3 regions of the Comamonas sp. A7-5 genome follow, and region 1 is predicted to be linked to each of the others. Evidence: riboswitches for the same ligand, from Rfam matches in the RefSeq annotation. Region 1 holds a riboswitch; each other region holds the start of a gene.
What was found. A riboswitch is a leader RNA that binds a small molecule or an ion and turns the genes downstream of it on or off. The one in region 1 is predicted to bind thiamine pyrophosphate.
Positions count from the first base shown of each region.

Region 2: it holds a riboswitch for thiamine pyrophosphate, as region 1 does, so the genes downstream of both, AAIL67_RS00970 (long-chain fatty acid--CoA ligase) here and AAIL67_RS10210 (FAD-dependent oxidoreductase) in region 1, are expected to answer to the same signal.
Region 3: it holds a riboswitch for thiamine pyrophosphate, as region 1 does, so the genes downstream of both, thiC (phosphomethylpyrimidine synthase ThiC) here and AAIL67_RS10210 (FAD-dependent oxidoreductase) in region 1, are expected to answer to the same signal.

Region 1 covers NZ_JBCPWO010000004.1:453,252-462,980, forward strand. Annotated here, with positions in the region: gene AAIL67_RS10195 (ankyrin repeat domain-containing protein) at 1-172, opposite strand, end outside; gene AAIL67_RS10200 (SH3 domain-containing protein) at 296-769, shown strand; gene thiD (bifunctional hydroxymethylpyrimidine kinase/phosphomethylpyrimidine kinase) at 835-1,707, opposite strand; TPP riboswitch at 1,773-1,934, shown strand; gene AAIL67_RS10210 (FAD-dependent oxidoreductase) at 1,998-3,092, shown strand; gene thiS (sulfur carrier protein ThiS) at 3,198-3,395, shown strand; gene AAIL67_RS10220 (thiazole synthase) at 3,555-4,358, shown strand; gene thiE (thiamine phosphate synthase) at 4,369-5,310, shown strand; gene AAIL67_RS10230 (Crp/Fnr family transcriptional regulator) at 5,636-6,355, shown strand; gene AAIL67_RS10235 (phosphotransferase) at 6,610-7,695, shown strand; gene AAIL67_RS10240 (acyl-CoA dehydrogenase family protein) at 7,748-9,022, shown strand; gene AAIL67_RS10245 (methyl-accepting chemotaxis protein) at 9,281-9,729, opposite strand, start outside.
Region 2 covers NZ_JBCPWO010000001.1:224,822-234,550, forward strand. Annotated here, with positions in the region: gene AAIL67_RS00950 (ABC transporter substrate-binding protein) at 128-1,126, opposite strand; gene AAIL67_RS00955 (ABC transporter permease) at 1,149-1,937, opposite strand; gene AAIL67_RS00960 (ABC transporter ATP-binding protein) at 1,934-2,707, opposite strand; gene AAIL67_RS00965 (acyl-CoA reductase) at 2,697-4,163, opposite strand; gene AAIL67_RS00970 (long-chain fatty acid--CoA ligase) at 4,160-5,254, opposite strand; TPP riboswitch at 5,325-5,416, opposite strand; gene AAIL67_RS00975 (TonB-dependent receptor) at 5,715-7,844, shown strand; gene AAIL67_RS00980 (ABC transporter ATP-binding protein) at 8,454-9,203, shown strand; gene AAIL67_RS00985 (energy-coupling factor transporter transmembrane protein EcfT) at 9,196-9,729, shown strand, end outside.
Region 3 covers NZ_JBCPWO010000012.1:44,082-53,810, forward strand. Annotated here, with positions in the region: gene thiC (phosphomethylpyrimidine synthase ThiC) at 1-1,545, opposite strand, end outside; TPP riboswitch at 1,805-1,922, opposite strand; gene AAIL67_RS18500 (nitroreductase) at 2,004-2,663, opposite strand; gene AAIL67_RS18505 (ABC transporter substrate-binding protein) at 2,848-4,068, shown strand; gene AAIL67_RS18510 (nitroreductase) at 4,199-4,858, opposite strand; gene cysE (serine O-acetyltransferase) at 5,026-5,862, opposite strand; gene AAIL67_RS18520 (RNA methyltransferase) at 5,899-6,699, opposite strand; gene AAIL67_RS18525 (inositol monophosphatase family protein) at 6,957-7,877, shown strand; gene AAIL67_RS18530 (sterol desaturase family protein) at 8,085-9,158, shown strand; gene mutS (DNA mismatch repair protein MutS) at 9,340-9,729, shown strand, end outside.

The sequences.
Region 1 (9,729 bases):
GAGGATCCCCGGCTTTTGGCGCCGCAGCGGCGGCAGGTGTTGCAGCCGCTGCAGTCGCCGATGCCCTACTCTGGCAGGCCGTGAGCAGGGTCGCGGCGGCCAGAGCCGTCAATGCAAGCGTCAATCGGGTGGTCAACGAGGCACGCCCATGGGCGCTGGTTGGCTGGTTCATGGCATTCCTTTATGGCTGTCGGGTGTTCAGCCCCTGTCAGCTTTCTACAGGAACTATAGCTAGCCACGCAAGTCCGATGGGGGTTACAGCCTGTTTTCAATCGATAAAAGGAGAATCTGCCCCGTGCCTTGCAACCGCTGGATCCGCACCGCCGCCACTTCAAGCCTGATCGCGCTGGGTGCGCTCACCGCCGGCCTGCTGCCGGCCCTCGCACAAGCCCAGGAATTTGTCAGTATCAAGGGCAAGACCGTGAATGTGCGCGAGCAGCCCAACACCCGCTCCGCAACCCTCTGGGAACTGAGCAAGGGCTATCCGCTGCAAGTCACCCAGCGCAAGGGGCAGTGGCTGCGCGTGAAGGACTACGAGTCCACGCTGGGCTGGGTCCACGCCCCGCTGACCAGCAAGAGCCCGCATATGGTGGTGACGGCGCGCACGGCCAATCTGCGCTCCGGCCCCGGCCAGAAGCACAAGCGCGTGGGCAAGCTGGAGCAGCATGAGGTGCTGCAGACTCTGAAAAAGCAAGGTAGCTGGGCCCAGGTGCAGCGCAGCAACGGCCAGAGCGGCTGGGTGGCCAAGAATCTGGTCTGGGGCTGGTAAGCCCTGCAACACGAACACCCAAAGCAAAGGCCTGCAGCAGCAGGCCTTTTTTGCGGGCGCCGTAATCAGCCTTCGACGATCAGCTGTGCACGCGGCGCATAGCCATGATTGAGGGGGCCGTGACCCTGGCCGGTATAGACCTCGGCTCCCGCCTCGATGGCGCCCAGAATATAGCGGCGCGCCTCGGTCACTGCGGCCTCCAGCGCCAGCCCCTGAGCCAGGAAGGAGGCAATCGCCGACGACAGCGTGCAGCCCGTGCCATGGCCGTTATGGGTGACGATGCGCTGCGACTGCAGGCGCAGATAGTCGCCGACCTGCTGGCCTTGCCGGCCCAGCACATCCATGACCAGATCGCCGCTCAGATGCCCGCCCTTGAGCAATACGGCCGGCGCGCCCATGGCCAGCAGATCGGCCACGGCCGCATCCAGCGCTGCAATGCCGTCGATGTTGCGACCCAGCAGCAAAGCTGCTTCATCCAGATTGGGGGTAATCACCGTCGCCAGCGGGAACAGCTCCTGGACCAGCGCCTGTGCCGTCTCGGGAACGATCAGGCGGTCACCACTGGTGGCCACCATCACGGGGTCCAGCACCACGTTCCTGATACCGTGGCGACGGATCGCATCCGCCACCACGCTCACCACATCGGGGGTTGCCAGCATGCCGATCTTGACGGCATCGACGCCTATGTCCTGCACAACGGCATCGATCTGGCCGCGCACGGTATCGAGCGGAATGCCGTGAATACCCGTCACACCCAGCGTGTTCTGCACGGTGATGGCCGTGATCGCCGTCATGCCGTAGCAGCCCAGAGCCGCACAGGTCTTGAGGTCGGCCTGGATGCCGGCGCCACCGCCGCTGTCCGAGCCGGCTATGGAGAGCACGCGTGCATAGCGCTTTTTTGCGGCGCCGGAGATGGAGGAAGAAGCAATCACTGTCATGGCAAAAATTATCGCCCATGCGCATGGTCAATGCGTGCTGTTTGCGGTTGTGCTGTAATGTCCAACGGACGAAACAGGGGTGTCCCGCAGGCAAGCAGCCTGTGCGGACTGAGAAACACCCTGGGGCTGCGCCAGCCACGGGCTGCGCACCAGAGCACCATCCGTGCCCTGTGCCCCCTGCACCCGATCCAGGTCATGCTGGCGTGGGGAGTTTCACAAGCCGCAAGGCATGCCGCGTTTTGTCCTGCACATGGCCCTGTTCCTGTGTCCGGATGGAAAACGATTTGCACATGTCATTGCTACAAGCTTCTTCAAAGATCGCAATTCTCGGCGGCGGCCTCATGGGCCGTCTGCTGGCTCTGGCCCTGGCCCAGCGCGGTCACGCCATCGACCTCTATGACGCCCATGGCCCGCAAGGCGATGGTGCTGCGGCGCGCGTGGCAGCCGCCATGCTGGCGCCGCTGGCCGAGTCGGCCATTACCGAGCCCGGCGTGGTGCGCATGGGCCAGCATGGGCTCAAGCGCTGGCCCGAGCTGATAGCTCAGCTCGAGCAGCATGTGTTTCTGCAGCAAAACGGCACGCTGATTCTCTGGCACCGCCAGGATCAGGGCGATGCGGCACGCTTTTTCGGCCTGCTGGAGAAAAACCGGCGCATCAACCCCAGCCTGCCGGCCATGCAGGAGAAGACCGGCGCGGCACTGCAGGACTGCGAGCCCGCGCTGCAGGGACGCTTCAACCAGGCCGTCTATCTGCCCGGCGAAGGCCAGCTCGACAACCGTCAGCTGCTGACGGCGCTGGTCGACAAGCTCAGCGCCCTGGGCGTGCAGCTGCACTGGGACAGCCCGCGCGAGGTCGGCGACTTCCGTCCCGGCGAAGCCGGCCAGCCCGACTTCGTGTTCGACTGCCGCGGCCTGGGGGCCCGCAGCCAGTGGAAGCAACTGCGCGGCATTCGCGGCGAGGTGGTGCGCATCCATGCGCCCGAAGTCACGCTGCAGCGCCCCACACGCCTGATCCATCCGCGCTACCCCATCTATATCGCGCCCAAGGAAGATCATCTGTTCGTGATCGGCGCCACCGAGATCGAGTCCGACGATATGTCGCCGGCCAGCGTGCGCTCCACGCTGGAGCTGCTGAGCGCGGCCTATACCGTGCACCCCGGCTTTGCCGAAGGCCGGATTGTGGAGATCGCCACCCAGTGCCGCCCCACCCTGCCCGATAATCTGCCCGCCGTGCGCCTGCTGACGCCGCGCGTCATGGAAGTCAACGGCCTCTACCGCCACGGCTTCATGATCTCGCCCGCCATGCTCGACGTGGTGCTGGAGCTTGTGGACCACAACGACTCGCCGCTGGCGCGCGAGTTCGATGTCGCCGTGCATCGCAGCTGAGCCGCGAGCCCGAACTTTGGCGCACAGCACTTGCACCCCCTGCGCACGCAAGCGCCGCCGTGCAGAGGTTTAACTTAGCACCCGCTTTATTTTCCGTTTCATGCCATGAAGATCACCCTCAATCAGCAAGCCACCGAGCTGCAAGCCCATGCCACCGTGGCCGATGCGCTGGCGCAGATGCAGGCCAAGCCCCCGTTTGCCGTGGCGGTCAACACGGTGTTTGTGCCCAAGACGCAGTACGCCGACCATCCGCTCAACGAGGGCGACAGGATGGAAGTCATCTCTCCGGTGACAGGCGGCTAGAAATGAATCCCCCTGAGTCGCTTCGCGCCTTCCCCCAGGGGACGACACCCTCGCGGCGAGACGGCTCTTGCTCGGTGTCACTGACTTGGCACATGCCTGTTTGAGGCTCACTGGGCTTCACGCCCATTGCGGTACAAAGACAAGAGATATAGATAAATCATGAATACAAAAACCACCGACGACACCCTGGTTCTCTACGGCCAACGTTTTGAAAGCCGCTTGCTGCTGGGCACCTCGCGCTATCCCTCGCCGGCGATTCTCGAAGCGGCTGTGGAGCGTTCCAGGCCCGCCATGGTCACGGCCTCGCTGCGCCGCCAGGGCAGCAATGCGGCCGAGACCGGCGCCAGCTTCTGGGAGCTGCTGCGCAAGCTCAATGTGCCCGTGCTGCCCAACACGGCAGGCTGCATGACCATCCAGGAAGCCGTGACCACGGCCCAGATGGCGCGTGAAGTCTTCGACACACCCTGGATCAAGCTGGAGCTGATCGGCGACGACTACACGCTGCAGCCCGACACGCTCAATCTGGTGGAAGCTGCCTCCATCCTCATCAAGGACGGCTTCCAGGTCCTGCCCTACACCACCTACGACCTGGTGCTGTGCCAGAAACTGGTCGACGTGGGCTGCCAAGCCGTCATGCCCTGGGCTGCGCCCATAGGCACCGGCCGCGGCCCCATCAACCCCTATGCCATGCAGATGCTGCGCGAGCGCCTGAAGGTGCCGCTGATCGTCGATGCCGGCCTGGGCCGTCCCTCCCATGCCTGCACCGTGATGGAATGGGGTTATGACGCCGTGCTGCTGAACACCGCCGTGGCCCTGTCCGAAGATCCCGTGGCCATGGCCGGAGCCTTCTCCGATGCCGTCAATGCCGGTCACGCCGCCTGGCGCGCTGGCGCCATGGCGGAGCAGAACGCCGCCCAGCCCAGCACGCCCGTGCTGGGCACCCCTTTCTGGCATCAGGAATAAAGGCCGGCCCATGGACTCCGCAGAAATCAAGGCCCTGGCGCAAGCCATCATCCACCAGCACAGTGCCAATTTTGGCGCCCAGTTGCACCACGATGCCAACTCGGTCGAGCTGACGCCCCAGCCCGTGCCGCCCGCGCTGCGCCAGGAGCCCGCCTATCTGGCTGCGCTGGAAGCCTGCAGCCAGCTGGGCTTTATCGCCGTGGATGCACAAACACTGGCCCAGGCCTGGCAGTGCCAGAGCGAACGCACCAACCAGTTCGATGTCACCCACTGGCCCGACGCCCCACGCGACTTCGGTCTCGGCAAGGCCGACCCGGCACTGGCTTTTGCCCATTGTCCGCGCGAGCTGGGCCTGTATGGCGTGCTGCCCACGGCCGAATGGGTGGGCCGCATGGCCCGCGCGGGTGTGCCCACGGTGCAGCTGCGTTTCAAGTCCGGCGACAGGGCCGCCGTTGCACAAGAGGTCAAGGCCGCTGTTGATGCCGTCAAGGGCACGCAGGCACGCCTGTTCATCAACGACCACTGGCAGGCCGCGCTGGACGCAGGCGCCTACGGCATCCATGTGGGCCAGGAAGATCTGGACGTGATCGGCCAGCGCGATCTGCAGACCATCCGTAGCTCGGGCACACGCCTGGGCGTCTCCACCCATGGCTACGCCGAGATGGTGCGCGCCCATGCGGTCCAGCCCAGCTATATCGCCCTGGGCGCGGTCTTTCCCACCACGCTCAAGAAGATGGCGACAGCCCCGCAAGGACTGGCGCGGCTGGCGGCCTATGTGCGGCTGATGCAGCAATACCCGCTGGTGGCGATTGGCGGCATTTCCGAGGACCTGTTCCCCGCCGTGCGTGCCACGGGCGTGGGCTCGGTGGCCGTGGTACGCGCCCTGGTCAACGCCCCCGATCCGGAAGCTGCGGCCAAGCATCTGCTGGCGCGCATGCAAGCTGCTGCGTGAATCCACGCACTACTAATTCAATAGCTTGGAGCGCTTGAAAGATAAGAGCTACCAGCTATTTTCACTTAAAGCCACAGATCCATCGCGCCTGAAAAACTCGGCGCATGAAATACCGCAGATGACAAGACTGAATGCCCGCAGCCCGCGGGCATTTTTGTTTTCCGTCGCGCCGCAGCCCGCATGACTGCTGGGTTTTCTTGATCGGCGCAAGCCCTCTTCGCGTTAGAAGCGGACACACAGGTGACAACCCTGAGTCCCGCAGTTGCGGCACAGCCGGTCCCACACGCGACAATGGGGCGGTTACCAGTCACGCATAAGACAGAACATGGACGAGCCAATTCTTAGTATGGAAGAACGTGAGGCGATCAACTCTGGTCGCTGGTTTTCATCCCTTTCGCCCTCTTTGCGGCACGACATTCTTCGATGCGCTTACGTCAAACGATACAAAGATGGCATGCTCATCTGCGCTCGCGGCGAACCGCCCGAGGAGTGGATTGCCTGTGCACGTGGCGCGGTGCGGGTCAGCTCCACCTCCATCACGGGCAAGCAGATCACGCTGACCTATGTGGAGCCGGGCATCTGGTTCGGGGATGTGGCGATTCTGGATGGCGACAAGCGCACGCACGATGCCTATGCCCATGGCGAGACCACGCTGCTGTGCGTATCCAAGGCGGACTTCAAGCGCATTCTGGCAGAGCATGTGGAGTTTTCCGAAGCGATCTTGCGCCTCAATGCACGCCGAGTACGTCAGCTCTACGGTCTGGTGGAAGACCTCAACACCTTGCCGCTGCGCGCGCGCCTGGCCAAGCAGCTGTTGCACCTGACGCGCAGCTATGGCGTGATGAGCCTGTCGGACAGCAACGAGATCCGCATCGGCCTGCATCTGGCGCAGGAGGAGCTGGCGCAGTTGCTGGGCGCCTCGCGCCAGCGCGTGAACCAGGAACTCAAATCCATGGAGCGCGAGGAAGTGATTCGCATCGAACCGGGTGGCCTCATCGTGCGCGACCGGGTGACGCTGCTGCGTATTGCAGACACCGACCACTGATTCACCCCCTGAGCGGCTTTGCCGCTTCCCCCTCTCTCGCTTCGCTGCGCTTGCGGGAGGGGGACGATGCCATCGCCGCGAGGCGGCTCTTGCTCGGCATCTCTGGCGGGTATCGCGCCAGTTTTCACCTTCGTTTCTCTCTTGCCGCGTGCTGCGGCAACTCTCCCCCTTTCACGCATTCGCTCGCTGCACTTTTGTGCAGCGTGGCGGGCTGCGCCTTGCCCATCACAAATCGAACAAAGGACTGAGACAGCATGAGCACTTATGAGCATTTCGTCGGCACCCGCGCGGTTTCCGATCAGCATGCGTTTGATACCAATGCCATGACCGACTGGATGAGCCGGCATGTCCAGGGCTTTGAGGGCCCGCTGCAGGTGGAAATGTTCAAGGGCGGCCAGTCCAACCCCACCTACAAGCTGATCACGCCCGGCCAGAGCTATGTGATGCGCGCCAAGCCCGGTCCCGTGGCCAAGCTGCTGCCTTCGGCCCATGCGATCGAGCGCGAATACCGCGTCATGAAGGGCCTGGCCGGCACCGATGTGCCCGTGCCGCATATGTATGCGCTGTGCGAGGATGAATCCGTCATCGGCCGCGCCTTCTACATCATGGAGTTCATGGAGGGTCGCGTGCTCTGGGACCAGTCCCTGCCCGGCATGACGCCTGCCGAGCGCGGCCAGATCTACGACGAGATGAACCGAGTGATCGCAGCCCTGCACAGCGTGAAGTTTGCCGAGCGCGGCCTGGCCGACTACGGCAAGAGCGGCAATTACTTCGAGCGCCAGATCGGTCGCTGGAGCAAGCAGTATGTGGCCTCCGTCACCCAGCCGATTCCCGAGATGGACAAGCTGATGGAGTGGCTGCCCGCCCATATGCCGGCCAGTGCGCGCGACGAAGGCCGCGTCTCCATCGTGCATGGCGACTACCGCCTGGACAACCTGATGTTCCACCCCACCGAGCCGCGCGTGATTGCCGTGCTGGACTGGGAGCTGTCCACGCTGGGGCATCCGCTGGCCGACTTCAGCTACCACTGCATGAGCTGGCATATACCGGCCGAGCTGGGCCGCGGCATCGCGGGGCTGGACATCGCAGGCCTGGGCATCCCTGCCGAGCACGATTACATCCAGCGCTACTGCCAGCGCACCGGCATTGCCGATGTGGCCACGCTGCAGCGCGACTGGAACTTCTACCTGGCCTACAACATGTTCCGCATCGCGGCCATCCTGCAAGGCATTGCCAAGCGCGTCGAGGCCGGCACGGCCTCCAGCGCCCAGGCCAAGGCCTCGGGCGACACCGCCCGCCCCATGGCGGAGCTGGCCTGGTCCTTCGCTCAGCGCGCCTGACTTTTTATCCACCACCACGCAACTTGACCGTCCCACAACAAAAGGAGCACTCATGGACTTCGACTACTCGCCCAAAACCAAGGACTTGCAGCAACGCCTGCTCAAGTTCATGGACGAACACATCTACCCGGCGGAAAAGGAGTATGCCGAGGAGATGCAGGCCAACACGGCCGCCGGCAAGCGCTGGACGCCGCTGCAAACCATTGAAAAGCTCAAGCCCAAGGCCCAGGCCGCGGGCCTATGGAATCTGTTTCTGCCCGTGGACAGCGCCGAAGCCTCGGGCTACCACGGCGCGGGCCTGACCAATCAGGAATACGCTCCACTGGCCGAAATCATGGGCCGTGTGCCATGGGCTTCCGAAGTCTTCAACTGCTCCGCGCCGGACACCGGCAATATGGAGACCATTGCCCGCTACGGCAGTGCCGAGCTCAAGGAGCGCTGGCTCAAGCCCTTGCTGGAAGGCAAGATCCGCTCGGCCTTCGCCATGACCGAGCCCGAAGTCGCCTCCTCCGACGCCACCAATATCTGCACGCGCATCGAGCGCCAGGGCGACGAATACGTGATCAACGGCCACAAGTGGTGGATCTCGGGTGCCGGCGATCCTCGCTGCCAGGTCTTCATCACCATGGGTAAGACCGACCCCGAAGCGGCCAAGCATTCGCAGCAGAGCATGATCATCATCCCGGCCGATGCCAAGGGCATACGCATCGAGCGCCCGCTGAACGTGATGGGCTATGACGATGCGCCCCACGGCCATATGGAGATGTATTTCGAGAACGTGCGCGTTCCCGTCGGCAATATCTTGCTGGGCGAAGGGCGCGGCTTCGAGATCGCCCAGGGCCGCCTGGGCCCGGGCCGCATTCACCACTGCATGCGCCTGATCGGCCTGGCCGAGCGTGCGCTGGAGCTGATGTGCAAGCGCGCCAGCAGCCGCGTGGCCTTCGGCAAGAGCGTGGCCCAGCAGACCGTGACGCAGGAGCGCATTGCCGAAGCGCGCTGCAAGATCGACATGGCGCGCCTGCTGACGCTCAAGGCCGCCTGGCTGATGGATGTGGCCGGCAACAAGGTGGCCAGGACCGAGATCGCCATGATCAAGGTCGTCGCCCCCAGCATGGCCTGCCAGGTCATAGACTGGGCCATGCAGGTCCACGGCGGCGGCGGCATGTGCGACGACTTCCCGCTGGCCTATGCCTATGCTGCGGCACGCACGCTGCGCTTTGCCGACGGCCCCGACGAGGTGCACCGCAACGCGATCGCCAAATGGGAGCTGGGCAAATACGGCAGCTACGGCAAGAACGCCGAAGTGCCCATCACGCGCGGCGGCTGATGCGAGGCGGCAGGAGCGGATCACGCCGCTCCTGCTCCCCGGAAACAAAAACACCCCGTCAGCCACGGCTGCGGGGTGTTTTTGTTTCGAAGGCAGGCTTGTTACTCGCTATCAACAAAGAAGCTTATACCGCCTTATATCAAAGGATTTCAGATACAAAACATATTGAAATTCAATGAATACATACGATAGAAGCTTCTTAATCAATAGCAAAATAGCTAACGGCACCAGGCCCGGCACCGCACGCCTGTACCGGACTTAGAAGCTCTCCCACTCGCCATCGTCTGCCGTTGCTGCCTTTTGCGGCTGGGGCGCTGCTGCGCTTTTCGCGGAGCTCAGGACCGGCGGCTTGCTCGCCGCCGACATCGCAGGGCGCTTGAGCGCAGGCGACGGGGCCTTGAGCGGGGCCGCAGCCTTGATCGCAGCCCTGGCAGGCGCGGACTTGAGCGCCGCAGGCGCCAGGGCTGGCGTGGCTTGCAGACCGGACTGGGCGCCGAGCTTGAAGAAGCTCACCGTCTCGGCCAGCGCGGCGGCCTGACTGCGCAGCGCGTCGGTCGCGGCTGCAGCCTCCTCCACCAGGGCGGCGTTCTGCTGGGTCATCTGATCCATCTGTGTCACGGCCTGGGTGACCTGCTCGATGCCCGAGGTCTGCTGGTGGCTGGCCACCGAGATCTCGCCCATGATGTCGGTGACGCGGCGCACGCTCA
Region 2 (9,729 bases), on a different contig from region 1:
TTCAAACACTGGCAGATCCCAGGGAAGAGACAGCAGGCAAGAACCTTGGCGGCCTCGCCGCCCCGCTACGATGCTGTCCTCCCCCAAGGCGCGAGGCCGCCCAGGCAACGCGCCTCCAAGGGGATATTTACAGCGGCAAAACCACATCTGCCACCTTGATCTGACGCTGCACCATGCCCAGCGCACGATAGGCATCGGCACCTTTTTGCAGCGCGGCCATATCGAAGCTGCCCAGCGGCTGGCCCTGGACTGCCGGCATGGAAGAAGCGTTACGCAGGCGGATCACATCCAGATTGATATCGCGACGCGTGCCGTCGATGGCATATTTGCTGGCCAGCACCGAGGCCTCCTCGGGATTCGCCATCATCCAGGCAGCGCTTTCGCGGTAGCCCTTGACGAATGCCTTGAGCAAATCCTTCTTCTGCTGGAACACCTCCTCGCGCACCACAAACATGTCGCTGGACATATTGAGGTGGTCGCTGACCTGCATCACATTGACATCGCCTATGCCCTTGCGCAGTCCCACGGCCAGACCGGTATCCGTGGCGGCCGTGGCGTCAACCTGCCCTTGCATCAGGGGCGCAAAGTTCAACAGGCCGGTCACGACAATGCTCACATCCGACTCCTTGAGGCCGGCCTGATGCAGCATCACCAACAGGTTCTGGCGCGTGCCGCTGGCAAGGCTGTAGACACCGATCTTCTTGCCCTTGAGGTCTGCGGGCTTGCGAATGCCCGAGGACTTGAGCGAAACCACATTGAACACGTTCTGCGGATAGATGTCGTAGATCGCCACCAGCTTCTCGCCCTTGTCCAGAGCCATGAAGAAGGAGCCGGGGTCGGTGAACGCCACGTCGGCCTGGCCGCTGAGGATATTGCGGATCGCATCGCCGCCGCCTGCTCCGGGCAGATAGGCCAGCTCCACGCCATTCGCCTTGAAGAAACCTTTTTCGGGCTCGACCAGAATATTGGTGATCTCGCTGATGGGCTTGCTCCAGCCGGCCAGGCGAATCTTGCCCTGCAGAGGAACCGCCATGCTGGTGCCGGTCATGGCAAGGCCGCTCAGGCCTGCACAGGCGCCGAGCAGGCTGCGGCGAGAGATGAACGAAGTCTGGTTGCTGGAGTGCATGACAAATGGTTTGAAGATGCAGTCAGGCCCGGTCGCCCGACTGCGAGGTTGAAAAGTGATGAGAGCGCAGCAAATAGCGCTCCAGAACAAGGCAGGCCTGATACAGCAGCAGGCCCATGGCGGCGATCAGCACCAGCGCCGCAAACATCAGCGTGGTGTCCATCATTCCCTGGGCAGCAATGACCACGGCGCCCAGGCCCTGGCTTGCACCCATGAACTCGGCCACCACGGCACCGACCAGCGCCAGCACGACGGCCACGCGCAGCCCGGCCAGAATCGCGGGCAGCCCGGTCGGCAGTTTCAGGCGCAGCAAGGTCTGCAGCCTGGTTGCGCCCAGCATGCGAAACAGCTGCAGGCGCTGGCCATCCACCTGCCGCAGGCCCGTCAATGTGTTTTCCATCAATGGGAAAAAGCAGATCAGCGCCGTGATCAGCACTGTCGGCAACATGCCGAAGCCGAACCACAGCACAAACAATGGCGCCAGGGCCAGCTTGGGCACGACCTGGCTGACCACCACATAGGGCTTGAGCACGCGCTCCAGCAACTCGGACTCGGCCAGCGCCATACCGGACAGCAGACCTACGGCGCTGCCTATGAGCAGGCCCAGCAGCAAGGCCTGCAAGGTCGCCCAGAGATGCGGCCAGAAATAGCCGGACGCGAGACCCGACCACAGGGACAGCGCCACTGCCGAGGGTGCAGGCAAGACCAGCGCCGACAAGCCAAATTGCCTCACAGCCAGCTCCCACATTGCGATCACAGCTATCAAAAGCGATGCAGACAGCCAATGTGTTCTGTTCAGCAGGCCGCTCATGCGCCACCCCGGTCCATGGATGTGCGAATGCGCGCGCAATAGTCGTTGAACGCCGCGCCATGACGCAGGCTCTGCTGGCGAGGCTGTGGCAACTCGACAGACCAGTCGTCCACGATGCGGCCACCATGCATGAGTGCAATACGGTCACCCAGATAGACAGCCTCGTTAATGTCGTGGGTGACGAAGAGCACCGTCGTGCCATGCCGCTGGCAGGTGCGCAGCAAATCGTCCTGCAGCTCGGCACGCGTGATGGCATCCAGCGCCGCAAAAGGCTCGTCGAGCAGCAGCAGCGGCGGCTCCAGAATCAGGGCGCGTGCCAGCGCCACCCGGCTTTGCTGTCCGCCCGAGAGCTGACGCGGATAGAGCGAAGCATGTTCGGCAAGACCCAGTTGCTCCAGCAACTGCATGGCCGCCTGTTGATCCTGCTGCGTGGGCTTGCGCTGCAGCGACACAGGCAGCAGCACGTTGTCGATCACCGTATGCCAGTCCAGCAGCGTCGGCGCCTGGAACATAAAGCCCAGTTGCGGCCCCGGCGCTGCCACTTCGCTGCCGCGCAGCAAGACATGGCCCGACTGGGACCGGAGCAGGCCTGCCGCCAGCTTGAGCAGCGTGGTCTTGCCGCAGCCGCTGCGCCCCAGCAGGCAGTGAAACTCTCCTGCCCCGATCTGCCAGTCCACGCCATCCACCACCGGCGCTCGCCCTGGGTAGCTGTATCGGGCCTGCTTGAACTCCATGAATGCCACGGCTGTATCCACTCCCTCAGTCCGCATAAGAGGCCAGCGGCTGGGCCGCCAGTTCTGCCGACTGCTCGATCTCCGTCATGCGCACCAGATCCAGCAGATTGAAGCGCCCGTCATGGTGCCAGCCCGCCTCGGGCATGCTCATGGAGCCGATGGCGCTGATACGCGTGACGCCAACCGCACCCAGCAGCCCCGCCAGGCGGTACAGCTCTTCGGGGCCGGCAGCAATGCCGGCGGTCTGCAGATAGTCGCGCTGAGCGGCCACCACGGGCAGCACGGCATCGAGCCGGTCCACAGCCACCACGGCAATCGTGCGGTACAGCGCGGTCGGTGCCAAGGGCTGAAGACTCTCGCTGTAGGCAACGCTCCAGGGCGCATCCACAGGCCCCAGCAACTGGTGTGCTTCACCGCCCCACTCCATGTTCTGCTGCCAGCGTGCCAGCGCCGCCCCTTCTTCCAGATCCAGCTCGCGGCGTGCAAATCGTCGCTGCAGATTGGCAAGCTCGGCTGCCAGATAGTCGGCAAAAGCACGCGCAGAGACCGGCGCCCCACGCTGCACATAGAACACATGGGGCGAGTAGCAGCCCTGCTGGTCATAGCGCATCACGTCCCAGGCCGCCAGCCTTGCCATGGCCGGAGCCTTGAGCGTATCCAGCGCCTGCGCGTCGATCAAGCCAAAGCCCAGCTTGTGGCCATGGGGCAAAAAGCGCGTCGTCACGGGCAGGCGACGACGCAACGCATCCAGCGTCTGGTTGCCGCCATAGGCCAGCACCGTATCGGCCTGGGTATAGAGCGCGTCGGCCTCCTCGCCACCTGCACCGCGCCACCACACCACGGCCAGGCAATCGGCCAGCGGCGGGTGGACCTCTGCCAGCAAGCGTGCAAACCAGCCCGCAAACAAAGGCTCGGCACTGGCCAGCTTGCCAATCGCAGGGGCCTTGACCAGCAAGCCGCAGACCAGGCTCCACAGCGACAGCGCAGGTACGTTGCCGGCCCAGCTATGCACCAGCAGATCCGGGCCGAAAGCACGTACGGCCCCGCCCTTGGCTGCCGGTTGAAAACCATCGAGTACCGCCGGATTGGCAAAATCCTCGGCCACAAAGCGCTTGAGCTGCGCTGCACGAAAGGTCTTGAAAAATCCTGTCAGCCCCAGCCGCACCATATCGGCGTCATAGCCGCTGACCACGGGCAGCCAGGCTTCGGCCTGCTGGCGGTAGATGTCGTTACGGTCAAGCAGGCGGGCCATCGCACGATCGACGGCATCGATGATATCGGCCACCGGCATGGGGCGCAGATGGGCGGCCGCGGCCTTGCGCACACGGCAGGCCAGTGCCTGCATCTGCGGCGCCGTCAGCACGGGAACGCTGACTTGCAGCACCCGCCCGTCCCGAGACGTGAAGTCCAGCGTCTGCCACTGCACTTCCTCGTCGCCCAGGCCCGGCAGATAGCCTGCCTTGATACGCTGCACCTTGCGCTGCTTGCTCATGCGCCGGCAGCTTTCACAAACTCTTCAACCGCCAGCGAGCATCCCTTGGCGGCGGCGCCCTCGGCGCGCCCAAGCAGCAAAAAGCCGTCTTTTTCCTGCGGACCGGCCCACAGGCCCACATCCTCGGTCAGGATGGTGGTCACCGCGTTGTAGTTGGCCAGATCGCAATGCACCAGAATGCCGCGCTCACCAGCTGCCACATCCCTGCCGGTGATCGGCTCCACCAGACGCGAGCGAATCCAGTGCGGACCGGACTTGACCGAAGGCAGTACCGCATTGCCATCGTCATAGAACTGGGTGCTCAGCTCGGTCATGCCATACATATTGATGCACAGACTGCGCGGCACGCCCAGCAGCTGCGAAAGCTCGGCATAGAACTGCTCGAGCGGCAGCTCGCGCGACTGCCCCTTGTAGCCGCCCGTATCCAGTACGCGGCTGCCTGCAGGCAGGCGAAAGCTGCGGCCCTGCTCGCGCAGGGCATCCATCACATGGACCAGGCTGAAGCTCGCGCCCAGCAGCGCAAAAGGCTGGCCGCTGCGCTCGGACTCATCCAGCGCGGCACACAGGGCCGGCATGTCCAGCCCTTCCGAATTCAGATAGTAGCGGCTGCCTGCCGAGCCGAATTCGGAACAGGCCAGGGCCAGATAGTGGGCCAGCGAGGAATTGGGCATGGCCTGCTCATCGGGAAACAGAATGCCCATGGGCATGCGCTCCAGACCCTGCATGAAACGTCTGGCGAAATAGCGCTTCATGGACAGGTCGTAGACATCGAGCTGCGGATGGAAATGACGTCCGCGCGCAGCGCGGCCCGTGGTGCCGCTGGTCATGAATACGCGCTCGGCGGGCGACGGCGGCTCGCTGCGCAGCTCCATGGCCTTGAAGGCATCGATGGGCACGGCCGGAACATCGCGCCAGCTCCTGACATTGCGCAGCGTGGCGCCGCGTCGCTGGCAAAAGCTGCGAAACGGCGCATTGCATTCGTACTGGTAGGCGAAGAGGCGCAGGGCGAGTTGATTGAACTGGTCGTCGGTGCAGTCATCCATTGCGATGAAAGCAAGCAGATCTGCGACCAGCGAAGCGGCCTTGTCCATGAAATTCCTTCGAGAGCGGGGACGTCATGCTCCGAAGGCTTGCTGACCATGCGAGAACGCACTGCCCTGAGGTCAGCTTGCAAGCTCTTCTTCCGCCGGTATGAACCGGGTCAAGTTCGCGGGTGTAGATCTCAGCACTGGCGTGCACCCCGGAGCGCGGCGCCATCTTACCCCAACGGCATCACTGCAAGGGGCCTGCACCGCCGCATGAAAGTCGCGTCACTTGTAACCTGGGGTAATGCTCCAGCACGGGCAAGAAGGACATACAGGGCAAAAACATCAAAATACTGCTGCCCAAATACAATCGACCCAGCACCGCAAGCTGCCTGAGACCTAACCTGCCACGGCGCCGACAATCACGCAGGTACGCCACGCCTGAAAGCGCGGCATGTCGGCGTCAGCAGAGCTTGCAAGCCATCCAGGGCACTGAACGCCCGCCCCAAGCCCCAGAGATATTCACATGCATTTTTCGCGCCTTTGTCATCTGACAGGCTGGCCTGTGGCCGCCGCCGGACTGCTGCTGACGGCACAGTCCGCAACAGCCCAGCAAGCCGCCGCCCAGCCGGAACTGCCCCAGTTGTCCGAAGTCACCGTGCGCAGCACCTTGCAGGAGTCTGCACTTGAGCAAACCCCGGCCTCCGTGACCGTGCTCGACGGCGAGCGCATGCGCGAGCGCAATCTGCAGGTCAATCTCTCGGAGTCCCTGAGTGCAGCTCCGGGTCTGCAGCTGCAGAACCGCCAGAACTACGCGCAAGACCTGCAGCTGTCGATTCGCGGCTTTGGCGCACGATCCACCTTCGGCGTGCGCGGCATTCAGATCTATGTGGACGGCATCCCCTCCACCATGCCCGATGGCCAGGGTCAGACCAACAATATCGATATCGCCTCGCTGGAGCGCGTGGAAGTGCTGCGCGGTCCTTACTCCGCCCTCTACGGCAACGCCTCTGGCGGAGTGATCAATGCCTATACCGAACGTGGTGAAGGCGCGCCCTCGGTGCAAAGCAGCTTTGCACTGGGCAGCGACGGCCAGAAGCGCCTGGGCCTCAAGGCCAAGGGCGAAACCAACGGGATTGGCTATGTGCTCAGCGCCAGCCGTTTTCTCACCGACGGCTACCGGGCCCAGAGCGCGGCGGACAAAAACCTGTTCAACGCCCGCATCGATGTCAAGCCCGACGAATACAGCCAATTGACCCTGGTAGCCAATCATGTGGACATCGATGCCAAGGACCCGGGCGGCATCACGCCCAAGGACTGGGCGGCAAATCCGAAGGCTGTGGCGTCCAACCCCTTGCTCTACGACTCGCGCAAAAGCGTGAAGCAGACCCAGGCCGGCCTGACCTATGAGCGCCAGCTGGACGGCGGCCAGGCGCTGCGCCTCATGGCCTATGCCGGTCAGCGCGAAATGATGCAGTTCCAGTCCACACCCAAGGCATCGCAGACCGGCTACAGAGGCGGAGTGATCGGCCTCAAGCGCGACTATGGCGGCATCGATGCGCGCTGGAGCGGCAAATACGAGCTGGGCAGCGGCAGCCTGAGCCTGATTGCTGGCCTGGCCGCCAACACTGTCAGGGAAGACCGCCAGGGCTACAAGAACTTTGCGGGCAACCAGCTGGGCGTGGTCGGCGAGCTGGTGCGCGACGAGCGCAACACCCTCACCAGCATAGACCCCTATCTGCAAGCCTCCTGGGCCTTTGCACCGCGCTGGAAGCTCGATGCCGGCCTGCGCTGGAGCAATGTGCAGTTCCAATCGCGCGACCATTTCCTGGCCGACAAGAATGACAGCGGCAATGCCGGATTCCATAAGCTCTTGCCGGTTGTTTCGCTCCAGCACGAGCTCAATCAGGACACCAATATCTATGCCTCTCTGGGTCGCGGCATGGAAACACCGACCTTCAACGAGATCTCGTACCGCCCCGATCTGGCCGGCGGTCTGAACTTCGGCCTCAAACCTGCGGTATCGACCAGTGCCGAGCTGGGCATCAAGCAACGCTTCAATGTGGCCGGACTGCGCGGCGACTGGTCTGCCGCGCTGTTCCAGACCAGCACCGACGATGAAATTGTGGTGGCCAGCAACGACAACGGCCGCACCTCTTATCAGAATGCCGGCAAGACCCGCCGCCGCGGCATGGAGCTGAGCACCAGCACCTGGCTGATGCCCCAGTTGCGCCTGAGCGGCGCGCTGACCTTGCTTGATGCCAGCCTGCGCAGCGGCTATTGCGACAGCAAGGGCCAGGACTGCACTCCCGCCGGCAACCGTATTGCCGGCACGGCCAGGCATCTGGGCTACCTGGGACTGGAATGGCTTCCCGCCACCGACTGGCGTGTGGGCCTGGACTGGCGTCATGTGGGCCGTATTGCCGCCGACGACAAGAACCAGGTCTATGCCCCCAGCTACAACGTGGCCAGCCTGAGCGTTGGCTACACCAAACGCCTGGGCGCCTGGAAGCTCAGCACTTTTGCCCGCATCGACAATCTCGCAGACAAGAACTATGTGGGCTCGGTCATCGTCAACGAAGGCAACGGACGTTACTACGAGCCCGCTCCGGGACGTCAATGGATGGCCGGCACCAGCCTCAGCTACCAGTTCTAAACATGTCATCCGGCTTTGCCGGACAGCAGAAAGCGGGCCTAGAGCCCGCTTTTTTCACATCCGGATAGATCAAAAGCGATTTTTTCAGAAAAATTCTGGTGCTTGTACATTGCCTGCTTGAGCCCGAAAGCCGCCAATCCCGCCCCGGTTTGCCTGCCAGACGACAGGCGCCGGCAACAAACTTGCGCTCATCAGCCCTGCAAGCCACGTCAAAACACAGTCAATCGCATCAATTTCCATGCCGGTGCGTATGCAGTTTGAGCGAAGTTAGCCCCTGAAGCAGGCAAGAACGGCACACAGAAATTCTTCACTCTGCAACACGCAGTCATCAGGGGTACAACTGCCACGAAATGCGGGCCAAATGACAACAGACATCCGCTCCAGGTAAAGAAATCAATTCTTATAGAAAATTCACATAAAAAGAGCTCAGATGGCGGGCTTTTGAAAGCAAATTCACAGCGCTAGAATCCGCCACCAGCGCTGCCTCGTATGTTTGAAGCCGGGCACAGTTTCAGATTTCCCCCGTATGTCAGTCCTTTTCGTTTCTTGTGATCCACATTCCAGCCCGGCGCCTTGCAGCCCTGCCATTCCCGCAGTTGGAGCTGATGTATGAGTGATGGATTGCAAAGCCCCACCCAAAAGGGTGTGCAGTTGGTCGATATACGGCTGCAGCGCGGCCAGACCCAGGTGTTTGACGGCCTGAGCCTTAGCCTGACTGAAACGCGCATTGGCGTGATCGGCAACAACGGCGCGGGCAAGTCCAGCCTGTTCCGCCTGCTTTGCGGGCTCGAGCTGCCCCAGGCCGGACAAGTACTGGTGGATGGCATGCCCTTGCTGCAGGCGCGCGAGCACAAGCCCGGCCTGATCGGCCTGATGTTCCAGAATCCGGACGATCAGATCATCTTCCCTACCGTGGAGGAAGAACTGGCCCTGGGCCTTCGCCCCCAGGGCCTGAGCAAGCAGCAAGCCAGAGCCAGGGCGCGCGAGTTGCTGGCCGCACGCGGCCTGGCCCACTGGGCCGAGCGGGCCGTCAGCAGTCTGAGCCAGGGCCAGCGCCAGCAGGTGTGCTGGCTCTCGCTGCTGATTGCGGCGCCGCAACTGCTGCTGCTGGACGAGCCCTTTGCCAGCCTGGACCTGCCCGGTCAGGCCCGCTTGGCCCAGGATATTGCCACCGCACCGCAACAGGTGCTGGTCTCCACCCATGTGCTTGACCATGTGCGCGACTTTGAGCGCGTGATCTGGCTGGAGCAAGGCCGGCTGCGTGGCGACGGCCCTGGCCGCGACATCTGCAGCGCCTACGAGACCTCCGTACAGGAGCAGTTGCTGAAGAAAAGCCCGCACGGAGACCTGCATGGGTAGCCTCTACAGCGAAGTTGCGACCTGGCTGCATCGCTGGTCGGCCGGCCTCAAGCTCTTGCTGCTGGGGGTTTTCGGTACGCTGTTGTTTCTGATAGCCAACCCCTGGGCGTTGGCGTGCTGCGGCGTGGCTTGCCTGGTTCTCTGGATATCGCTGGGTCAGGCCACACAGGTGGCGCGCCGGCTGATGCGCTCGGTTATCGTCGCGGCGCTGCTGGTGGCGGGCTTTCATGCCTTCATGGGCAACCCTTTGCTGGCAGCCGTCAGCAGTCTGCGACTGATCTGCGCCTCGACCCTGGGCATTGCGCTGACCATCACCACCCGCCCCAGCGATCTGGTCGAGGTACTGGAATGGCTGCTCGCCCCGCTGGCCCGCTTGGGCATCCCCACCGAGCGCGTGGCCATGCAGCTTGCACTCATGCTGCGCTTTACCGAACATTTCTTTGTGCAATGGACAAAGCTGGACGAGGCATACCGCCTGCGCACCGGCAAAAGCGGCGGCCTGCGCCTGATTGCACCGCTGACGATT
Region 3 (9,729 bases), on a different contig from region 1:
CTGCTTGACGTCGTCGCGGTCGGGCAGACCCAGATGCTCCTTGGGCGTGACATAGCACAGCATGGCCGTGCCGAACCAGCCGATCATGGCCGCGCCGATGGCCGAAGCGATATGGTCGTAGCCGGGGGCGATGTCTATGGTCAGCGGGCCCAGGGTGTAGAACGGAGCCTCGTGGCAGTGCTTGAGCTGCTCGGTCATGTTGGCTTGGATCATGTGCATGGGCACATGGCCGGGGCCTTCGATCATGGTCTGCACATCGTGCTTCCAGGCGATCTGCGTCAGCTCGCCCAGCGTGGCCAGCTCGGCAAACTGGGCATCGTCGTTGGCATCCGACGCGCAGCCGGGACGCAGGCCATCACCCAGCGAGAAGCTCACGTCATACTGCTTCATGATGTCGCAGATATCCTCGAAATGCTCGTAGAGGAAGCTCTCGCGGTGATGAGCCATGCACCACTTGGCCATGATGGAGCCGCCGCGCGAGACGATGCCGGTGCGGCGCTGGGCCGTGAGGTGGATGTAGGCCAGACGCACGCCGGCGTGGATGGTGAAGTAGTCCACGCCCTGCTCAGCCTGCTCGACCAGCGTGTCGCGGAAGATCTCCCAGGTCAGGTCCTCGGCAATGCCGCCGACCTTTTCCAGCGCTTGATAGATGGGCACGGTGCCGATGGGCACGGGCGAGTTGCGCACAATCCAGTCGCGCGTGGTGTGGATGTTCCTGCCGGTGGACAGGTCCATGACATTGTCCGCACCCCAGCGAATCGCCCAGACCAGCTTTTCCACCTCTTCCTCGATGCTGGAAGTCACGGCCGAATTGCCGATGTTGGCATTGATCTTGACCTTGAAATTGCGGCCGATGGCCATGGGCTCGATTTCAGGGTGGTTGATATTGGCCGGAATGATGGCGCGGCCGCGCGCCACTTCGTCGCGCACGAATTCGGGTGTGATGATCTTCGGGATCGCTGCGCCCAGGCTGTTGCCGGCCAGGCGCAGCTCGCGCGCCGCGTCCTGCTGGTACTGCGCCATCCATTCACGGCGACCGTTTTCACGCAGGGCCACATACTCCATCTCGGGCGTGATGATGCCGCGCTTGGCATAGTGCATCTGGGTCACGTTCTGGCCAGATTTGGCACGGCGCGGCTGGCGCTGCAGCGCGGCCGCCTCGGCGCGCAGCTGGTCCACGCGCGCATCTTCCTCGCCGCGCTTGCCGCCGTCGTCCAGCGCCACACGCAGGCGACCCACGTAGTATTCGCTGTCGCCGCGCGCTTCGATCCAGGCACCTCGCACGCTGGGCAAGCCCTGGCGCACGTCGATCTGTATGGCGGGGTCGGTATAGGGACCCGAGGTGTCGTAGACGCTGACCTGCTCTCCATTGGTGAGCGCAATATCGCGCACCGGCACACGCAGCTGCGGATGCAGCGCGCCACTCAGATAGCTCTTGGTCGATGCGGGAAACGGCTGGCGCGACTGTGCCAGCAGCTCGGCAAAACGGGCGGCATCGGGGGCATGACCTGCAGCAGGCGTAAAAATGGAATCAGGGGCGTTCATCGCAGTCTCCTCAAAGCGGTTGAAGTGCATCAAACGCTCCGTGGAGTGCGGCCCTGCTCTGATCTTGCCCTGCACGGGCCCGGCCCGCTATGGGGTATCCGGCCTGTGCCGCCGAAATTCTGCAATTTCGGCCTGGTTCTTCACGCACCGGCTGTCCAGAAAAGACAAAACCCCAGTGCGCGAGGCGCCTGGGGTTTGCTGTGCCTATGGCTTTCAGGGTTGGCACTCGCGCCAGTTGCCCTGTCAATCCATCGGCCCTGCGTCAGGGTCCCGCTCTTCTTCCGCCGGTATGAACCGGATCAAGTTCGTCGGGTTCGCCTGCACTGTTTTCACAGTGACTGGCATCTCAGCGCTTTCGCACACCCCGGAGCTGCACGCAGTATAGGCTGGTTTTGCCACAATTTGCGCACTCTTGAAGCTGTTTAACTATCCTGACCCTCAAGCGTCTAATCCGCCGTTCAATCCAGCCCCTGCAACACCAGCCATTCATTGCTGGCAGCACGGCTTGCGCGCCACTGGTTGATGGGCGCGCTGACATCCTCGTAGCCCAGGGCGATGCCGAAGGCAATCTGGTAGCCATCCGGCAATGCCAGCTGTTCGATCAGCATGTCGTTGTACATGCGCCAGAAGCCCTGGGCACAGGTGGCCAGACCTTTCTCCACGGCCAGCAGCATGAAGGACTGCAGATAGATGCCCAGATCCACCCATTGCGCATAGCCCATGCGCTCCTCCACGGCCACGAAAATGCCCACGGGCGCACCGAACATCTGGCCGTTCTTGGCCAGTTGGGCCAGACGTGCTGCCTTGTCCTCGCGGCCGATATTGATTGCACGGTAAAGATCTTCGCCGTTTTCAAAGCGGCGACTGCGGTAGGGTTCCCACAAACCGGGTGGATAGGACAGGCCGGGGCGCTGCACGGCCTCGGTCTCCCTGGCCCTGGCGCACAGATCCTTGAGCGCCTGTCCGCCCACTGCGGTCACACGCCAAGGCTGCATATTGCCGCCGGATGGCGCCTGTGCTGCGGTCTCCAGCAAGTCCCGCACCGTGGCAGCAGCCACGGCCTGCGGCAGAAAAGCGCGCACCGAACGACGCTGCTGCAATGCTTGACGAATATCCATCTCTTCTACTTTCCTGAATCGCTGGTGTGCAGTGTAGGAGCTTGCGGCATTTTCCCGAGTCGCCGTGGATACCTTGTCGCAGCCGCCCCGGTGCTTGCCCTGATGGCGCGCCCTGCTCCAACTGCGACCATGCTGGCTGCCCGTCGCAGTGACTGGGTACTCACCACCTCAGGAGATGACTCTGATGAAGCCTCGCTCTGTTTGCTCCGCTACCGCTTTTTCCCCAAGAACATTGACGCTGGCACTGGGATGCCTGCTGACCGCTGCAGGCGCTCAGGCGCAGGACAAGATTCGCATCGGCTTCATCACCGATATGTCGGGCCTCTATGCCGATGTGGACGGCAAGGGCGGAGCCCTGGCCGTGCAGATGGCCGTGGACGACTTTGGCGGCAAGCTGCTGGGCAAGCCCGTCGAGGTGCTGACGGCCGACCACCAGAACAAGGCCGATATCGCGGCCAGCAAGGCACGCGAGTGGTTCGACACTCAGGGCATGAACATGCTGATCGGCGGCACCACCTCCAGTGCCGGTCTGGCCATGGGCAAGGTGGCCGATGAGAAGAAAAAGGTCTACATCATCAACGGCGCGGGCACTTCGGCCCTGACCAACGACCAGTGCAGCCCCTATTTCGTGCACTATGCCTATGACACCGTGGCGCTGGCCAAGGGCACGGGCAAGGCAGTGGTGGAGCTGGGTGGCAAGAGCTGGTTCTTTCTGACGGCCGACTATGCCTTTGGCCAGGCGCTGGAAGCCGACACCACCCGCGTGGTCAATGCCGCTGGCGGCAAGGTGCAGGGCAACGTCAGGCACCCGCTGAATACAGCCGACTTCTCTTCCTTCCTTCTGCAGGCTCAGAACTCCAAGGCCCAGATTCTGGGCCTGGCCAATGCAGGTGGCGACACCATCAATGCCATCAAGTCGGCACGCGAGTTCGGCCTGACCAAGACCATGAAGCTGGCCGGCCTGCTGCTGTTCAGCTCCGACATCCACAGCCTGGGCCTCAAAGCCACGGAAGGCCTGATGTTCACCGACAGCTGGCATTGGGACCTGAATCCCGAAAGCCGCAAGTTCTCGGATCGCTTCTTTGCCAAGTTCAAGAAGATGCCCACCTCGCTGCAGGCAGCCAACTACTCGGCCGCCATGCAGTATCTGAAGCTGGCCGAGAAGCTGGGCACGACGGATGCCGACAAGATCATGGCCGGCTTCAAGGCCACGCCGCTATCGGACTTCTATGCCAAGGGCGTGATCCGCCCCGACGGCCGCTACGCTCACGATATGTATCTGCTGCAGGTCAAGGCACCGGCCGAATCGAAGAAGGCCTGGGATTACTTCAAGGTGCTCAAGACCCTGCCCGGCGACCAGGTCTTCACCACCAAGGAAGAGAGCAAGTGCGCTCTGTGGAAGTAGTCGGTCGGCATTGAAGAAGCGGCCGGGTTGCCTGCATGGCACCCGGCTGGATGCCTTGCGCTTCGTCCTCGCCTTCTTGCCACGCAAGAAGAAGCGTCAAGCGACTGCCCGCACCGGCATCAAGACAGGCTCATTCGAACCCGCGCATCTCGCACCATTCCCCGGGCTCTGCCCTGGTGGAGCGCCACTGGTTGATGGGTGCCGCGCTGTCCTCATAGCCCAGTGCCATGCCAAAAGCGATCTGGTAGCCCTGCGGCAGCGCCAGATGCCGGCTCACAAAATCGCTGTAATTGCGCCAGAAGCCCTGGGCGCAGGTGGCGAGCCCCTTTCCGGTAGCCAGCAGCATCAGCGATTGCAGATAGATTCCCAGATCCACCCACTGCGCATGCAACATGCGGTTCTCGACCGCGACGAATACGCCTACAGGTGCGCCAAACATATGGGTGTTCCGGGCTAGCTGCAGCAGCCGCCCACTCCTGTCCTCACGCCCCATGCCTATGGAACGATAGAGATCCTCGCCATTGTCAAAGCGGCGGCTGCGATAGGGCTCCCACAGCTGAGGTGGATAGACCAGGGCCGGATCAGAGTTGGGGGTCGCCGCAGGCATGGCCTGGCGCAATGCCTGAAGGCTGTCCCCCGTCAGCGCTATCACGCGCCAGGGCTGGAGGTTGCCGCCTGAAGCCGCAAGTCCGGCCTGCGCCAGCAAATCCCTGATCAGCGCCGCATCCACTCTCCTTGGCAAAAAAGCACGCACCGAATGGCGCTGCTGCATGGCCTGTTCCACATTCATCATTGCTTGCCTCGGGTTTGAGTTGGCAAGCAGTCTCGGCCGGACGGGCAGGGCTTTCGCCCCTCAAATCGACTACGGGCAAGCACCATGAAAAAAGCCAACGACAGGCGTTGGCTTTCACTGGCAGAGCAGAAGTATCAAGCGATCCATGGACAAGCGCCTGGGGTTTACTTGCCCAGAATCTGATCGATCTTGTCCTTCTGGAATGCCTCGGGTCGTTCGGACTCACAGGGCACACAGTCCTTGACATGGCCTTGAATCGAGAGCTTCTCGATGGCGGCCCACAGCAGTGCAATCTGCTTTTCATGGCCGGCAGCGCCTTCGGACAGAGAGCGCATGGCCTGGGCCACGGGGTCGACTTCGGCCGTCACGCCATAGGCGGTGAAGCCGCTCTTGCCGCAATCCTCGTCAATCACGACAGCCGTTTGCGCCTTGGCCTCGACCTTGGGTGCCGACTCATGCTCGGTCACATCGGCGCTATGCCCGGTCTTGCTGGGAATGATGCGCGCCGGAATGCCCACGGCAGTCGCACCTGCAGGCACTGGCTTGATGACCACGGCATTGCTGCCTATCTTGGCACCATCGCCTACCTCGAAGCCGCCCAGCACCTTGGCGCCGGCACTGACCACCACGTTCTTGCCCAGCGTAGGGTGGCGCTTGGCGCCCTTGTAGAGCGAGGTACCGCCCAAGGTGACACCGTGATAGATGGTGCAGCCATCGCCCACCACGGCGGTTTCGCCGATCACGACACCCATGCCGTGATCGATGAAGACCTCGCGACCAATGACGGCACCGGGGTGGATTTCAATGCCGGTGAACCAGCGCCCCATGTGCGAGATGAAGCGCCCCAGCCATTTGAAGCCATGCGTCCAGCACCAGTGCGCAGGGCGCTGCAGCCAGATGGCGTGCAGCCCCGGATAACAGGTGATGGCCTCCCAGGTGCTGCGGGCCGCGGGGTCGCGGTCAAGAATGCACTGGATGTCGGAGCGCAGGCGATCAAGCATCAAATAACAACGTGAGAAATGTTTAGCTTGTGAAGTCTAGCGGGTTGGTGGCTGGCTCTGCAGCATGGCTTTGGCAACACCGCGAAGAATATGGATTTCTTCCTGGGTCAGCTGCGCGCGGTTGAAAAGCTGGTTAAGCCTGGGCATGAGCTTCTTGGGCGCTGCCGGGTCCAGAAAGCCGATATGGGCCAGGGCCTGTTCCCAGTGGCCCAGCATACCCTGCACCTGGGCCATGTCGGCGCGATGCGCCTCAGGCGTGTGCTCCACCACGGGAAAACCACCCAGTGCCACACGCCAGTCATAGGCAACGACCTGAATGGCCGAGCCCAGATTGAGCGAACCGAACTGCGGATTGGACGGAATCGACAGCGCCACATCACAGCGATAGACATCGTCGTTGCTCATGCCAAAGCGCTCGCAACCGAACAGAAAAGCCACGCCCTTCTGGTTGCAGGCCGCACCGGATGTGGGCAGGTTATCGGTCAGACCTGCGTCCACTTCAGACACAGAGCGCACATCAAGCTCTCCTTTCAGGAGCAACTCGAAATGCTCGCGCGGAGTACGTGTGGGCGGGCCGAAGTCGCGTGGCGTCATCGCCGTCGCGCACATATGGCTGATGCCGTCCAGGGCTTCCTCCAGGGTGTCGACCACGCGGGCCTTGTCCAGCACATCCAGTGCGCCACTGGCACGCTGAATGGTTTCTTCCTTGCGCAGCACGTTCTTGTAGCGTGGGCGCACCAGCACCAGGTCGTCGAAGCCCATGGTCTTGAGCGCTCGGGCAGCCGCGCCCACATTGCCGGCATGGCTGGTTTCAATCAGTACGAATCGGGTTTTCATCAACGCAGAACAATGCAAAAGGCCCCACTTGTGGCCTTGATAAGACAGCAGACTACGCGGCCAGCTCTCTCTGGCATCCGCAAGCGCCGCAGAGAAGACCCTCGGGTCGCCGGGACGAACAAGCAAAAAAAGCGCAGCCTGGGTAGAATTGCACCCATTGTCGCCGCCCCGCATCGCCGGTCGCGGCTTTTACGTTCTTACCCGCGTAGTTCAGCCCAGTTTTGCTCCGGGCTGCATCGCCAACGCACTCACAATTTATGTCGAACTCCCTGCACCCCATGCTCAACGTGGCCATCAAGGCTGCTCGCGCCGCTGGCGCCCTCATCAACCGTGCCGCACTGGATGTGGAATCGGTGCGCGTTGCGCAAAAGCAGGTGAACGACTTTGTGACCGAGGTAGACCAGGCGGCCGAGCGCATCATCATCGAGACGCTGCTCAACGCCTACCCCCAGCATTCCATCCTGGCCGAAGAATCGGGCAGCGAGCATGGTGCCAAGAACTCCGACCATGTCTGGATCATCGATCCCCTGGACGGCACCACCAACTTCATCCACGGCTTCCCCGTGTACTGCGTGAGCATCGCCCTGGCCTACAAGGGCAAGATCGAGCACGCCGTGATCTATGACCCCAGCCGCAACGACCTGTTCACGGCCACCAAGGGTCGCGGAGCCTATCTGAACGAGCGCCGCATCCGCGTCTCCAAGCGCACCCAGCTGCGTGATTGCCTGATCTCCACGGGCTTCCCCTTCCGCCGTGGCGACAACTTCAAGCAATACATGCTGATGCTGGGCGAAGTCATGCAGCGCACCGCCGGCGTGCGTCGCCCCGGCTCCGCAGCCCTGGACCTGGCCTATGTGGCTGCCGGCTTTGCCGACGGTTTCTTTGAGTCCGGCCTGTCCATCTGGGACGTGGCTGCCGGTTCTCTGCTGGTCAGCGAAGCCGGTGGTCTGGTGGGCAACTTCACGGGTGAAGCCGACTTCCTGGAACAACGCGAAATCCTGGCCGCCAACCCACGCATCTATGGTTCGCTGATTCCCGTGCTGGGCAAGTTCAGCAAGTTCGCCACCGCTGGCGAAAAAGCGGCCGTGCGTCAGGCTGTCAAGACTGGCGAATTCGAAGCCCCCGCCGAGGAAGACACCGAAGCTGTGGCCGAAGAAGGCCAGAAGAACGCAGAATAAAAAAGGCGGTCGCCCCACGACTGCGGAAAGGGCCTGGTCCGGTGGACCGGGCCCTTTTTTTATGTCGCCAGAGGCAGCCACCAGGCATAGACGCTCCTTGGGGGCAGCGTCCACAAGCAGTGGACAAGCGTCGGAGGTGTATTTCTCTCCACAGAATCCACAAACTCCCGGTCCAGAATCTGCCCGACGATAAATGGGCAGAACAATATGATGGACTTCTTCAGCCAGCACTGGGCGCTGGCCATTGACTGGGTATCCATGCATGCGGTGACTCCCGTGGTCAACGCACTCCATATTGCCGAGGCAGCGGGCGATCCGCGCGAGATAGCCGCTGGCATCCTGATCGCGCTGCTGCAGCTGTTTCTGATCGGCTGTGTGATGCGGCCGCTGGAGAGTCTGCTTCCCGCCGAACGCTGGGCCGACCGCCGCCACACCACGGTGGACCGCAACTACACCCTGCTCATGCTGCTGGGCCTGTTTCCGCTGTTCAGCTTTTTGATCCTCATGCCGGTCGCCCATATGCTGGGCGGCGGGCCAGCCACCGAGGTGGCCAGCGGCCTCAAGGCCTGGCTGCCCTGGTTTGAAGGCCACCCCTATATATTGTTTGCCGTGTACTACGTGGTCTACGACTTGACGTATTACTGGATGCACCGCGCCCAGCACGTCATTCCCTGGTGGTGGGCCATGCACAGCATGCACCACAGTCAGCGCCAGATGAGCTGCTGGAGCAACGACCGCAGCAACTATCTGGACGGCATGCTGCAAAGCTTTGTGCTGGCCAGCGTAGGTCTGGCCATGGGTGTGGAGCCATCCGAGTTCGCCATGCTGGGTCTGCTCAGCGAGCTGGTGCAGAACTTCTCCCATGCCAATGTAGCGCTGCGTCTGGGCTGGCTGGGCCAAATGGGCGAGCGCCTGCTGGTCGGCCCACGCTTTCACCGCAACCACCATATGCTGCGCGATGCCGAGCGCCCCGAGCGCCACAATTGCAACTTCGGCCAGGTTCTGCCCTGGTGGGATCAGTTGTTCGGCACCGCCCTCTATCACGACGAGGAACTACGCCCCACGGGCGTAAGTGACCCCGAGGTCGATGCCGACAACGAGCGCGGCCTGATCGCCATGCAGTGGTACACCTTGAAGCGCTTCTGGGGAGCCTTCAGTTGCCGCGCGGGCTGGAGGCTGGGCGATGTGTCCTTCGGCCCGGGCTACCGCCCCATTCATGACGACGATCAAGGCTCTGGCTCTCAATCCGAGCAAGGCGTGCAGACGGCCTCTGCCAAATAGCCAAAAAACAGCCATGCCCCCTGCTATTGGGCATCACGGATAATGCAGCGTTCGGCGCCCGCCCAGCACCGGCGCGGCGCCCCCTGTTTTGCATACCGCTGAAGCGATGACCCAGACAAGCACAGAATCCCCGTCGCTGCCCTACTCCCCAGACATGACTGACCTCTCGGCGCATACGCCGATGATGCAGCAGTACTTCAAGCTCAAAGCCGACCACCCCGACACGCTGGTTTTCTACCGCATGGGTGACTTTTACGAGCTGTTCTTTGGCGATGCCGAAAAAGTCACGCGCCTGCTGGACATCACGCTGACCACGCGCGGCCAGACCGCAGGCCAGCCCATTCCCATGGCCGGCGTACCTTTCCACGCCCTGGAAAACTATCTGGGCCGCCTGATCAAGATGGGCGAGTCGGTGGCGATCTGCGAGCAGGTCGGCGAAATCGGCGTGGGCAAGGGTCCGGTGGAGCGCAAGGTCGTGCGCGTGGTCACGCCCGGCACACTGACGGACAGCGAGCTGCTCTCCGACAAGAGCGAAGCCATTCTGCTGGCCCTGCACACCGCCGGCCGCCAG